4 regions of the Neorhizobium sp. T25_27 genome follow, and region 1 is predicted to be linked to each of the others. Evidence: riboswitches for the same ligand, from Rfam matches in the RefSeq annotation. Region 1 holds a riboswitch; each other region holds the start of a gene.
The links. A riboswitch is a leader RNA that binds a small molecule or an ion and turns the genes downstream of it on or off. The one in region 1 is predicted to bind cobalamin.
Positions count from the first base shown of each region.

Region 2: it holds a riboswitch for cobalamin, as region 1 does, so the genes downstream of both, C5J24_RS24145 ((2Fe-2S) ferredoxin domain-containing protein) here and C5J24_RS26840 (DUF1636 domain-containing protein) in region 1, are expected to answer to the same signal.
Region 3: it holds a riboswitch for cobalamin, as region 1 does, so the genes downstream of both, bluB (5,6-dimethylbenzimidazole synthase) here and C5J24_RS26840 (DUF1636 domain-containing protein) in region 1, are expected to answer to the same signal.
Region 4: it holds a riboswitch for cobalamin, as region 1 does, so the genes downstream of both, C5J24_RS14235 (aromatic ring-hydroxylating dioxygenase subunit alpha) here and C5J24_RS26840 (DUF1636 domain-containing protein) in region 1, are expected to answer to the same signal.

Region 1 covers NZ_PVBJ01000012.1:174,220-176,413, reverse strand. The annotation lists gene C5J24_RS26850 (CbtA family protein) at 1-369, opposite strand, end outside; gene C5J24_RS26845 (CbtB-domain containing protein) at 383-559, opposite strand; cobalamin riboswitch at 596-825, opposite strand; cobalamin riboswitch at 885-1,126, shown strand; gene C5J24_RS26840 (DUF1636 domain-containing protein) at 1,233-1,643, shown strand; gene cobW (cobalamin biosynthesis protein CobW) at 1,640-2,194, shown strand, end outside.
Region 2 covers NZ_PVBJ01000010.1:108,623-110,816, reverse strand. The annotation lists gene aztD (zinc metallochaperone AztD) at 1-763, shown strand, start outside; cobalamin riboswitch at 857-1,051, shown strand; gene C5J24_RS24145 ((2Fe-2S) ferredoxin domain-containing protein) at 1,148-1,957, shown strand; gene C5J24_RS24140 (ABC transporter substrate-binding protein) at 1,954-2,194, shown strand, end outside.
Region 3 covers NZ_PVBJ01000001.1:1,134,186-1,136,379, reverse strand. The annotation lists gene C5J24_RS05655 (NAD+ synthase) at 1-15, shown strand, start outside; gene C5J24_RS05650 (TolB family protein) at 31-861, shown strand; cobalamin riboswitch at 889-1,080, shown strand; gene bluB (5,6-dimethylbenzimidazole synthase) at 1,160-1,846, shown strand; gene C5J24_RS05640 (hypothetical protein) at 1,847-2,194, opposite strand, start outside.
Region 4 covers NZ_PVBJ01000004.1:198,539-200,732, forward strand. The annotation lists gene C5J24_RS14230 (DUF6656 family protein) at 1-374, opposite strand, end outside; cobalamin riboswitch at 540-774, shown strand; gene C5J24_RS14235 (aromatic ring-hydroxylating dioxygenase subunit alpha) at 876-2,120, shown strand.

The sequences.
Region 1 (2,194 bases):
GCCGGCAATGCCGAACATCAGGCCGCCGCGCCAGCCCTTGAAGCCGCCGAACGCTTCCGAGGCGGCAACCAGGACAAGGGCAAAACCGATAGCCGACAGCATGTCTGCGGCAGCAGTATAGATGAAACGCTCGAAGCCATCGGCGGGAGCCCACGCTTCGTCGCCGTGGTGATGCTCGGCGGCCGATGCCGTGGCGCCTGCGGCCGGCGCAGCATCATGGCTGTGGCCTGCCTCAGGCGCGGCATTCTCGAACACTTCCGCCTGCAGGATCAGCGGCACGGTGGAGAAGCTCTGCATCACGGTCAGTAGCAGTCCGGACAAAAGCCCGGCGATCACCGCCGTGAAGACGATGTTGCGAAACAACGACATTGGGGAGAACTCCTCAGTGGCAGGGGAAGGCGAGCGAGTGGCGCGTGTCATGCGCGGCATTGTGGACGACTTCCAGATGCGAGAAGCCGACAAAGCCGACGATGAACAGGCCGAGCAGGGCCGTCATGCTGAGGGGAATGATCTTCGAAGCGGAGAGGCTGACTGCAGCTGCAGCAGAGTTCGTAACCATGGTCTCGTCCTTTCGCCCTCCACCCGAGGGCCGTTCACGTTCTTTGCCGCCTCTGGCAGGTCTCCTGGCTCGCGGATCGGACGCCTTCTCCCGCCTTCCCAGGATCCCGTTGGCCGGATTTCCCAGTGGCTTGACGGCCAAACAGCCGTTTTGGTCGAAGACTTTCCGCTTACAGTTGCGGGGGCAGCCGCGGGTTGGACGGCAGAATTCCGTCGCACCGCATTCCCTCTAAAACCCTTTCGGGCACCATAGGCTCGGCCACTATAGACGAATTCGGCGTGACGGCAATCGCCTTTGCGACGCATTGACATGGGCCTGCGACCGGGCTTACTTGAAAGGAGATGGTCCCTTTCCGGCAACGGGGAGGGCTAAGAGAGAATGCGGTGCGATCCCTTTTTTCAGGACCAATGCCGCGGCTGCCCCCGCAACTGTAGGCGGCGAGCCATTGCCTAAAACGGCCATTTGGCCGTCAAGCCACTGGGAAATCCGGCCAACGGTATCCTGGGAAGGCAGGCAAATGGCGACGACCCGCGAGCCAGGAGACCTGCCGTCCGATTAATTTTGCTTCACCGGGCGGGGTGCTCCGGAGGAAGTTTCTCGATCACCGCAGAGGGATTTCGACCTTCTGCTCCGCGCCCCGATTTTTCGACCCCGGCGGGAACGCGGCTGACCGATGAGTGACCACCGACCAGATGATCCGGCAACCGCCGGCCCGGCAGATGTGACGATTTTCGTCTGCACCAATTGCCGTGACGCGTCCGACGGCGAAATCCGGCCCGGCATCGCACTGATCGCGGCGCTGCGCGAGGCAGCAAACGGCAAGCCGCTCGCGGTCAAGCCGGTCACCTGCCTTGCCAATTGCGAAAAAAGCCCGAGCGCCGCCTTCAACCACAAGAGCGGCTGGTCCTATGTCTTCGGCCACCTGTCGCTCGACAATGTCGAGGACATCGTCACCGGCGCGATGATGCTGGCCGAGGACGAGCGCGGCTTCCTTCCCCTTCGCGGCCGCCCGACCTGCCTGCGCGGCAAGGGCATGACGGCCCGTATTCCACCCTTTCATCACCACGAGGACATGCCATCATGAGCGTTTCGTTCGACCGCGTTCCCTGCACCGTCGTTACCGGGTTTCTGGGAGCCGGCAAGACCACGCTGATCCGCAACCTGATCGAAAACCTGAAGGGCAAGCGGCTGGCGATCATCGTCAATGAATTCGGCGATGTCGGCATCGACGGCGACGTGCTGAAAGGCTGCGGCATCGAAAGCTGCCCGGAAGACAATATCATCGAGCTCGCCAACGGCTGCATCTGCTGCACCGTGGCGGACGATTTCGTGCCGGCGATCGACCGGATCCTGGCTATCGAACCCCGCGTCGACCACATCCTCATCGAAACCTCCGGCCTCGCGCTGCCGAAACCCCTCGTCCAGGCCTTCCAATGGCCTGACGTCAAGGCACGGGTGACGGTCGACGCGGTGATTGCCGTGGTCGACGGACTGGCGCTCGCTGAAGGTCGCGTTGCCGACGATCACGAGGCGCTGGAAGCGCAGCGCGACGCGGACGGTTCGATCGACCATGACGATCCGGTCGAGGAAGTGTTCGAGGACCAGGTGGCCTGCGCCGACATGATCGTGCTCACC
Region 2 (2,194 bases), on a different contig from region 1:
CGTGAAGACAGTCGACACGACGAAGCCGCATCACGGCGTAGCGGTGACGATGGGTCGTTTCGTGCTCGTGTCGGTCCCAAACACTGAAATCGAAACCAAGCCCGACGAACTGCCGCCGAGGGTCGGCCTTCGGGTCGTCGATCAGGCGGGCAAGCAGTTCGGCGACGTCGCGAAATGCACCGATCTTCACGGCGAGGCCACCTCGGCCCGGCTGGTTGCCTTCGGTTGCAAGGAAGGAGTTCTCGTTGCCCGGCCCGGTGGCATTGATGGCCCGAAGCTGGACATGCTCGCTTACCCGGCGGATCTGCCAAAGGGCAGCACCGGGACCTTGCTTGGTGGCAAGGCGATGCAGTTTTTCCTCGGCAACTACGGCGAGGACAAAATCGTCCTGATCGATCCGGACGCCGAGAAGCACTTCCGACTGATCGCCCTGCCCACCCGCCGCGTCGACTTCCTGCTGGACCCAGCAACGCCGCGCAGTGCCTACATCCTGACGGAGGACGGTGATCTTCATGTGCTGGACGTGATCAAGGGCGAGATCGTTCGCAAAGCCAAGGTCACCGAGCCCTACAGCAAGGACGGCCATTGGCGTGATCCGCGGCCGCGTCTTGCCGTTGCGGACGGCCATATCGTCATTACCGATCCGCGGCACTCGCTGGTTCGCGTTGTCGATGCGGAAAGCCTGAAGGAGGTCCGGACGATTCCCGTCGAAGGAAAACCCTTTACGATCGTTGCCGTCGGCGGCTCCGGCGCATCGCATTGATGCAATAACCTTGGTCCGGAATTGTTACGGCAGTTCCGGACCAGCCGCGTGATGCTGCATGAAGCGGCGCCGTTGACAGTCGGCAGCGGGAGTGTAGGTTGGCGGCGTCAAGGTTCTTCCATCCCGCGATGGAAGCTAAGAGGGAATCCGGTAAAAACCGGAGCTGTCCCGCAACTGTGAGCGGTGAGCCGTTCGTCCAACATGTCACTGGCAGTCAATGCCGGGAAGACGGACGATGAAGGCTTTGACCCGCGAGCCAGGAGACCTGCCTGACGATAGAAGTTCCGTGGTCGGGGTGTGCCACAGGAATGACGGTTCCGTCGGGCCATCGTGCCTGCCGCAACCTTCATTTTTGCTGCCGCCTCCTTGAGTGAGACGAAGGCAGTGAAAACACAGGGATTATCTTCCCAGAACGTATCCGGGCGCGCCGTCCTCCTGATCGCCAAATCCGCCTTTGCGGCATCGCCGCATCTGGAAATGCAGCGGCTCGCGAAACTTGCGGCCGGCATGACCGGGGCCGGAACGGTGCGGTTCGCCTTTACCGAACAGGGAACCCCCTCGCTGCGCGAAGCGCTGTCCAATCTGCTCGACGAGGATGTCGAAACCGTCGTCATCGTGCCGCTCGTCCTGCCCATGGAGCCGAGCTTCCATATCTGGCTAACGAAATCGCTGACGCGCTGGAAGGCCGCCGACAGCCGCCCCTGGCCGGCCTTGTCCGTCGCCAAGGATATCGCCTCCAGCACGCTGATGGCGCAGCTTCTCGGCGAACTGCTGGAGACGGCCGAGGAGCTGGATGTCCCGAAAACCGAAAACCCACCCGTCATCGAAGGTTCACTCGTGCCAGCCCAGAAACGCCGCGCACTCGTCTGCCAGGGCGGCCCCTGCAACGCGGCCGGAGCCGATTTGATCTGGGGACATCTGCGCAACCAACAGGAGCGGCAGAAATTGCGCGCTGCCGGCGACGGCACGATGACCGCAAAATCCACCTGTCTCGGTCCCTGCAGTCTGGCGCCCGTGCTGCAGGTGTTTCCGGAAGGCACCTATTACGGCGGCGTCACCGAAGATGCGATCGACCGGATCGTCGGCGAGCACCTGCTTGGCGGCCGGATCGTCGAGAACTTCGCCTATCACCCAACGGGCCGCAAGCAGCGGCTTCGTATCCCATCCGAACAGAACAAGAGGAGAGAGAATTGACGTCGCAGACGCTATCGCGCCTAGCCGCCGCCTGGTTCACCGCCACCACCTTGGCCGCCGCAGGCACTGTCTTCGCAGGCGAGCCGCTTCGCGTCGGTGCCACCTACATCACCAGCGGCACGGACCCCGCCAAGGGCTCGAACGGCTGGGCGCTGGTCAGCCATGGCGTCGGCGAGAACCTCTTCACCGTCGATCGGGACGGCAAGCTCGTGCCGGAGCTGGCCGAGAAGGCGGAGC
Region 3 (2,194 bases), on a different contig from region 1:
TTCCGCGATCGGTAGGAGAGGATCATGGCCCTGCGCAGCTCGGTCGAGATCTTCAATATCCGGACGAGGACGATGCGGGTGGTCTGGCAGACGGAAGCCCTGTTCGAGGCGCCCAACTGGTCGCCCGACGGGTGTTATCTGATGCTGAACAGCGAGGGCCTGATCTATCGGCTGTCACCGGAGGGTGACGACGGGCCAGGACTGGTCGATACCGGCTTTGCCCGCCAATGCAACAACGACCACGGCATTTCGCCGGGCGGTTCGCTGATCGCCATTTCCGACAAGGTAGAGTTCGGCAAGTCGGCGATCTATGTGCTCCCCGCCGGTGGCGGCGTGCCACGGCTGGTGACCCGGAACCTGCCGTCCTACTGGCATGGCTGGTCACCGGACGGAAAAAGTTTCGCCTATTGCGGCATCCGCGGCGACGAGTTCGACATCTATACGATCGGCATCGAAGGTGGCGCAGAGACGCGGCTGACCTTCGGCGAGGGCCGCAACGACGGGCCGGATTTTTCGCCGGATGGAAAATGGATCTATTTCAATTCCAGCCGCACCGGATTGACGCAGATCTGGCGGGTTCCGGCCGCCGGCGGCGTGGCCGAGCGGATCACCGATGGCGGTTACGGCGACTGGTTCCCGCATCCGTCACCGAAGGGTGACAAGATCGTCTTTGTCTCCTACGACGCCGATGTCTTCGACCACCCGCGCGATCTCGACGTCCGCGTCAGGCTGATGGACATGGACGGCGGCAATGTCGAAACGCTGTTCGAGCTCTTTGGCGGGCAGGGCACGATGAATTCACCGAACTGGTCGCCGGATGGCGATGAGTTTGCCTACGTGCGCTATTTCCTAGTCGCATGAGCGCCTTGCGCGGAGGATAGCGTAAGGGCATAACCGATCCTGTCAGGTGCCGGCGACAAGCCGGAGAATCGGGAATCCGGGGTGGAACCGGAACGTGCCCAACGCTGTGAGGTGGACGCTCGGCCGCAGGATTGAAAGCCACTGGGATTTTCCCGGGAAGGCGGCGGCGGAAGCGGACGAAGCCAAGTCAGAAGACCGGCCTGACAAGATAGACCAGCCCGCGCGGACAGCGGAAAGGTTTCGGACCTCTCTTTGCTTCTGAAGGGCAAGGGAGCGACGGCATTGTTGGGGACAAACGATGCAGCCTGATCCTTTCGCGCATGCCTTGCTGCCTGCCGGTGAATTTTCGAAGGCCGAGCGCGCGGCCGTCTACAGGGCGATCGAGACGCGCCGCGACGTGCGCGACCAGTTCCTGCCCGATCCACTGCCGGACGACCTGGTAAGGCGGCTGCTTGGCGCAGCGCATTCGGCACCCTCGGTCGGCTTCATGCAGCCCTGGAATTTCATCCTCATCCGCGATCCTGCAGTGCGAGAGGCGGCTCGTGCCGCCTTCTCGCGCGCCAATGACGAAGCCGTCGAGATGTTTGCCGAGGAAAGCCGTGACCTCTATCGCAGCCTCAAGCTCGAAGGCATCGTCAAGGCGCCGCTGTCGATCTGCGTCACCTGCGATCCGGATCGTGCCGGCCCGGTCGTGCTCGGCCGCACCCACAACCCGCGCATGGACGTCTATTCGACCGTCTGCGCCGTGCAGAACCTGTGGCTTGCGGCAAGGGCCGAGGGCGTCGGTGTCGGCTGGGTCAGCATCTTTCACGAGGAGGACGTGCGTGCGCTGCTGGGCATTCCCGATCGCGTCGAGATCGTCGCGTGGCTGTGCCTCGGTTATACCGACCGCCTCTACGCCGAGCCGGAATTGGCGCTCAAGGGCTGGCGCCAGCGGTTGGCCCTGGAGGAGCTGATCTTTCAGGATCGCTGGGATAACCGTTGATCACTGCTGCGGCTGCGGTCCTGCCGATTTCGGATTGCTGAGGTCGATATCCGCTTCAGGCAGGAAAGCCGGCCCGACGGTGCGCACCTTCTTGTTTGGATCGTATGGCCGCTCCGGCGGCGGCGTGAGCACCGGCGGCTGGACCGCGGCCTGCGGCTTTTGCGGGCGGGTCTGCAGTTTGGTGATCCCGGAATAGGGCTGCTCTTCCCTCGGAAGTTCGATGCCCGGCACCTTTCGGCGATCGTCGACAACAGGCGGCAGCGGCTCGAACGAGGGGATGCAGCGCTGTTCGCGAATGGCGGCGAGAATGGCATTCCGCTCTTCCGAGGGCAGGATCATCTGCCGCGA
Region 4 (2,194 bases), on a different contig from region 1:
TTGGCGATATAGAACGACCAGCTCACCGGGCCGCCGCGTGGAAGAAACGTTCTTGCCGCGGTGACGTGGCAATAGCCGAGATGCGGCCGCTCATCGAGCGTGTGGTGGAAGATGATCTTCGGAAAGTTGATCGAGCGATGGAAGGAGTTGATCCGGTTGTGGCTCGTTTCCCCAGCTGCCTCGAGCCTTTTGCCCGTGCGCTCGGCGACTTCGTTATGGGTGAGATAGCGGCGCTCTTCCGGCAGCCAGACCGGATTGTAGCGGGAGCTGCGCCCCGTCCGGAGGAATTCGGAATGGGAAGCAGTCTTCACTACCACCGGCGCCGGAGGCGGTGGAGGGGCTTTGTAGTAACGGATCTTTCCCTTGGCCTGCACGGTGGCATCGCTCCCATTCACGCCGGGATTTTATGGCTTATCCCTTAATGACAGGTTTCGCTTTCGCGGGGCTGGAGTGTTGCATTTTGGGCCGTTTCGCCGCTGTCGCCAACGCGGTTGCCGATGTCGCAATGTCGCCTATGCGACACGCTCGCTCGATGATTATATCCGCCTCGATCTTGAGGTGCCGCCTGACTAGGGAAGGCGGAGAATTGGGAAGCCGGCAGGGGTCTTTAGAAACCCTAATCTGGCGCTGCCCCCGCAACGGTGGTGGAGCAATAAGGCACGGCATGAGCCACTGGGAAAGAGCCGCAAGGGCCACCCGGGAAGGCGCCGAGCCGGTCCCCTGAACGGGACAAGCTCCTGAGCCCGGAAACCAGCCTCGGGATCAAAAATGACGACCGGACGCGGCGGGCGTTCGGGACAGGGTGTTGGGTGGGCCTTGAAGGCCGGCCGGCATTTCCATGTCCTTCCGCTGTCCACATTGACGAGGAAGATAATATGGAAATTCGCAATCAAGCCCTGCGGCAGCTTAAGAACCGCCGTGAAGGCTTCAGCCTCGAACAGCCCTTCTATACCGATCCCGCCTATTTCAAGCTCGATCTGGAAATGATCTGGTATCGCGACTGGCTGTTCGTCGGGCATGATTGCGAGCTGCCCAAGGCCGGAGCCTATTTCACCCTGCAGATCGGCGATTATCCGGTCGTCGTCGTGCGCGGCCGCGACAACCAGATCCGGGCGCTGCACAATACCTGCCGCCATCGCGGCAGCCGCGTCTGCACCAAGGAGCATGGCTCGGCGGTCCGGCTCGTCTGTCCCTACCACCAATGGACCTACGAGCTGGACGGCTCGCTTCTGGTCGGCCGCCAGATGGGCCAGGACTTCGACAAGACCCAGTTCAGCATGAAGAAGGTCCATTGCGAAAGCGTGGCGGGCTTTATCTTCATCTGCCTTGCGAACGAGGCGCCGGATTTCGCGCCGGTTCGTGCGGCGATCGAGCCCTATATGGCCCCGCATCGCCTCTCGGAAGCCAAGGTCGCGCACCAGTCGACGATCATCGAGAAGGGCAATTGGAAGCTCGTCTGGGAAAACAACCGCGAGTGCTACCACTGCGCCGCCAACCACCCGGAGCTCTGCCGCACCTATCCGGAATCGCCCACCGCAACCGGCGTCCAGGGCGCCAAGGACGATCCGGTCATCGCCGCCCATTGGCAGCGTTGCGAGGAGGCCGGGTTGCCGAGCGAATTCCGGATGGACGAGACCGGCCAGTTCCGCGTCGCGCGCATGCCGCTGATCGAAGATGCCGAGAGTTATACGATGAGCGGCCGCAACGCCGTGCAGCGCAAACTCTCCGAGGACGTAACGATCAACTCGATCGGCACCATGCTGCTCTTCCACTATCCGAGCAGCTGGAACCACATTCTGGGCGACCACGCGATCTCGTTCCGCGTCACCCCGCTCGGGCCGGAGGAAACGGCGGTCACCACAAAATGGCTGGTCCACAAGGATGCGGTCGAGGGCGTCGACTACAATCTCGAGGAACTGACCCATGTCTGGAACATGACCAACGACCAGGACCGCCAGATCGTCGAGGAAAACGCCTTCGGCATCCGCTCGCCCGCTTATGAGCCGGGTCCCTATTCGCCACTCCACGAAGGCGGCGTCATGCAGTTCGTCGAATGGTATTCGAACTTCATGGTCAACCGGCTGCAGGGCGACCAGGCGCAACTTTCGATCGTCGCCTGATCGCCAATTCGTGATCCGCGGTGATCGGTGCCGGGCGCGCTTCCAGGAACCGAAACCTGCGTCTGGCGTTGTTT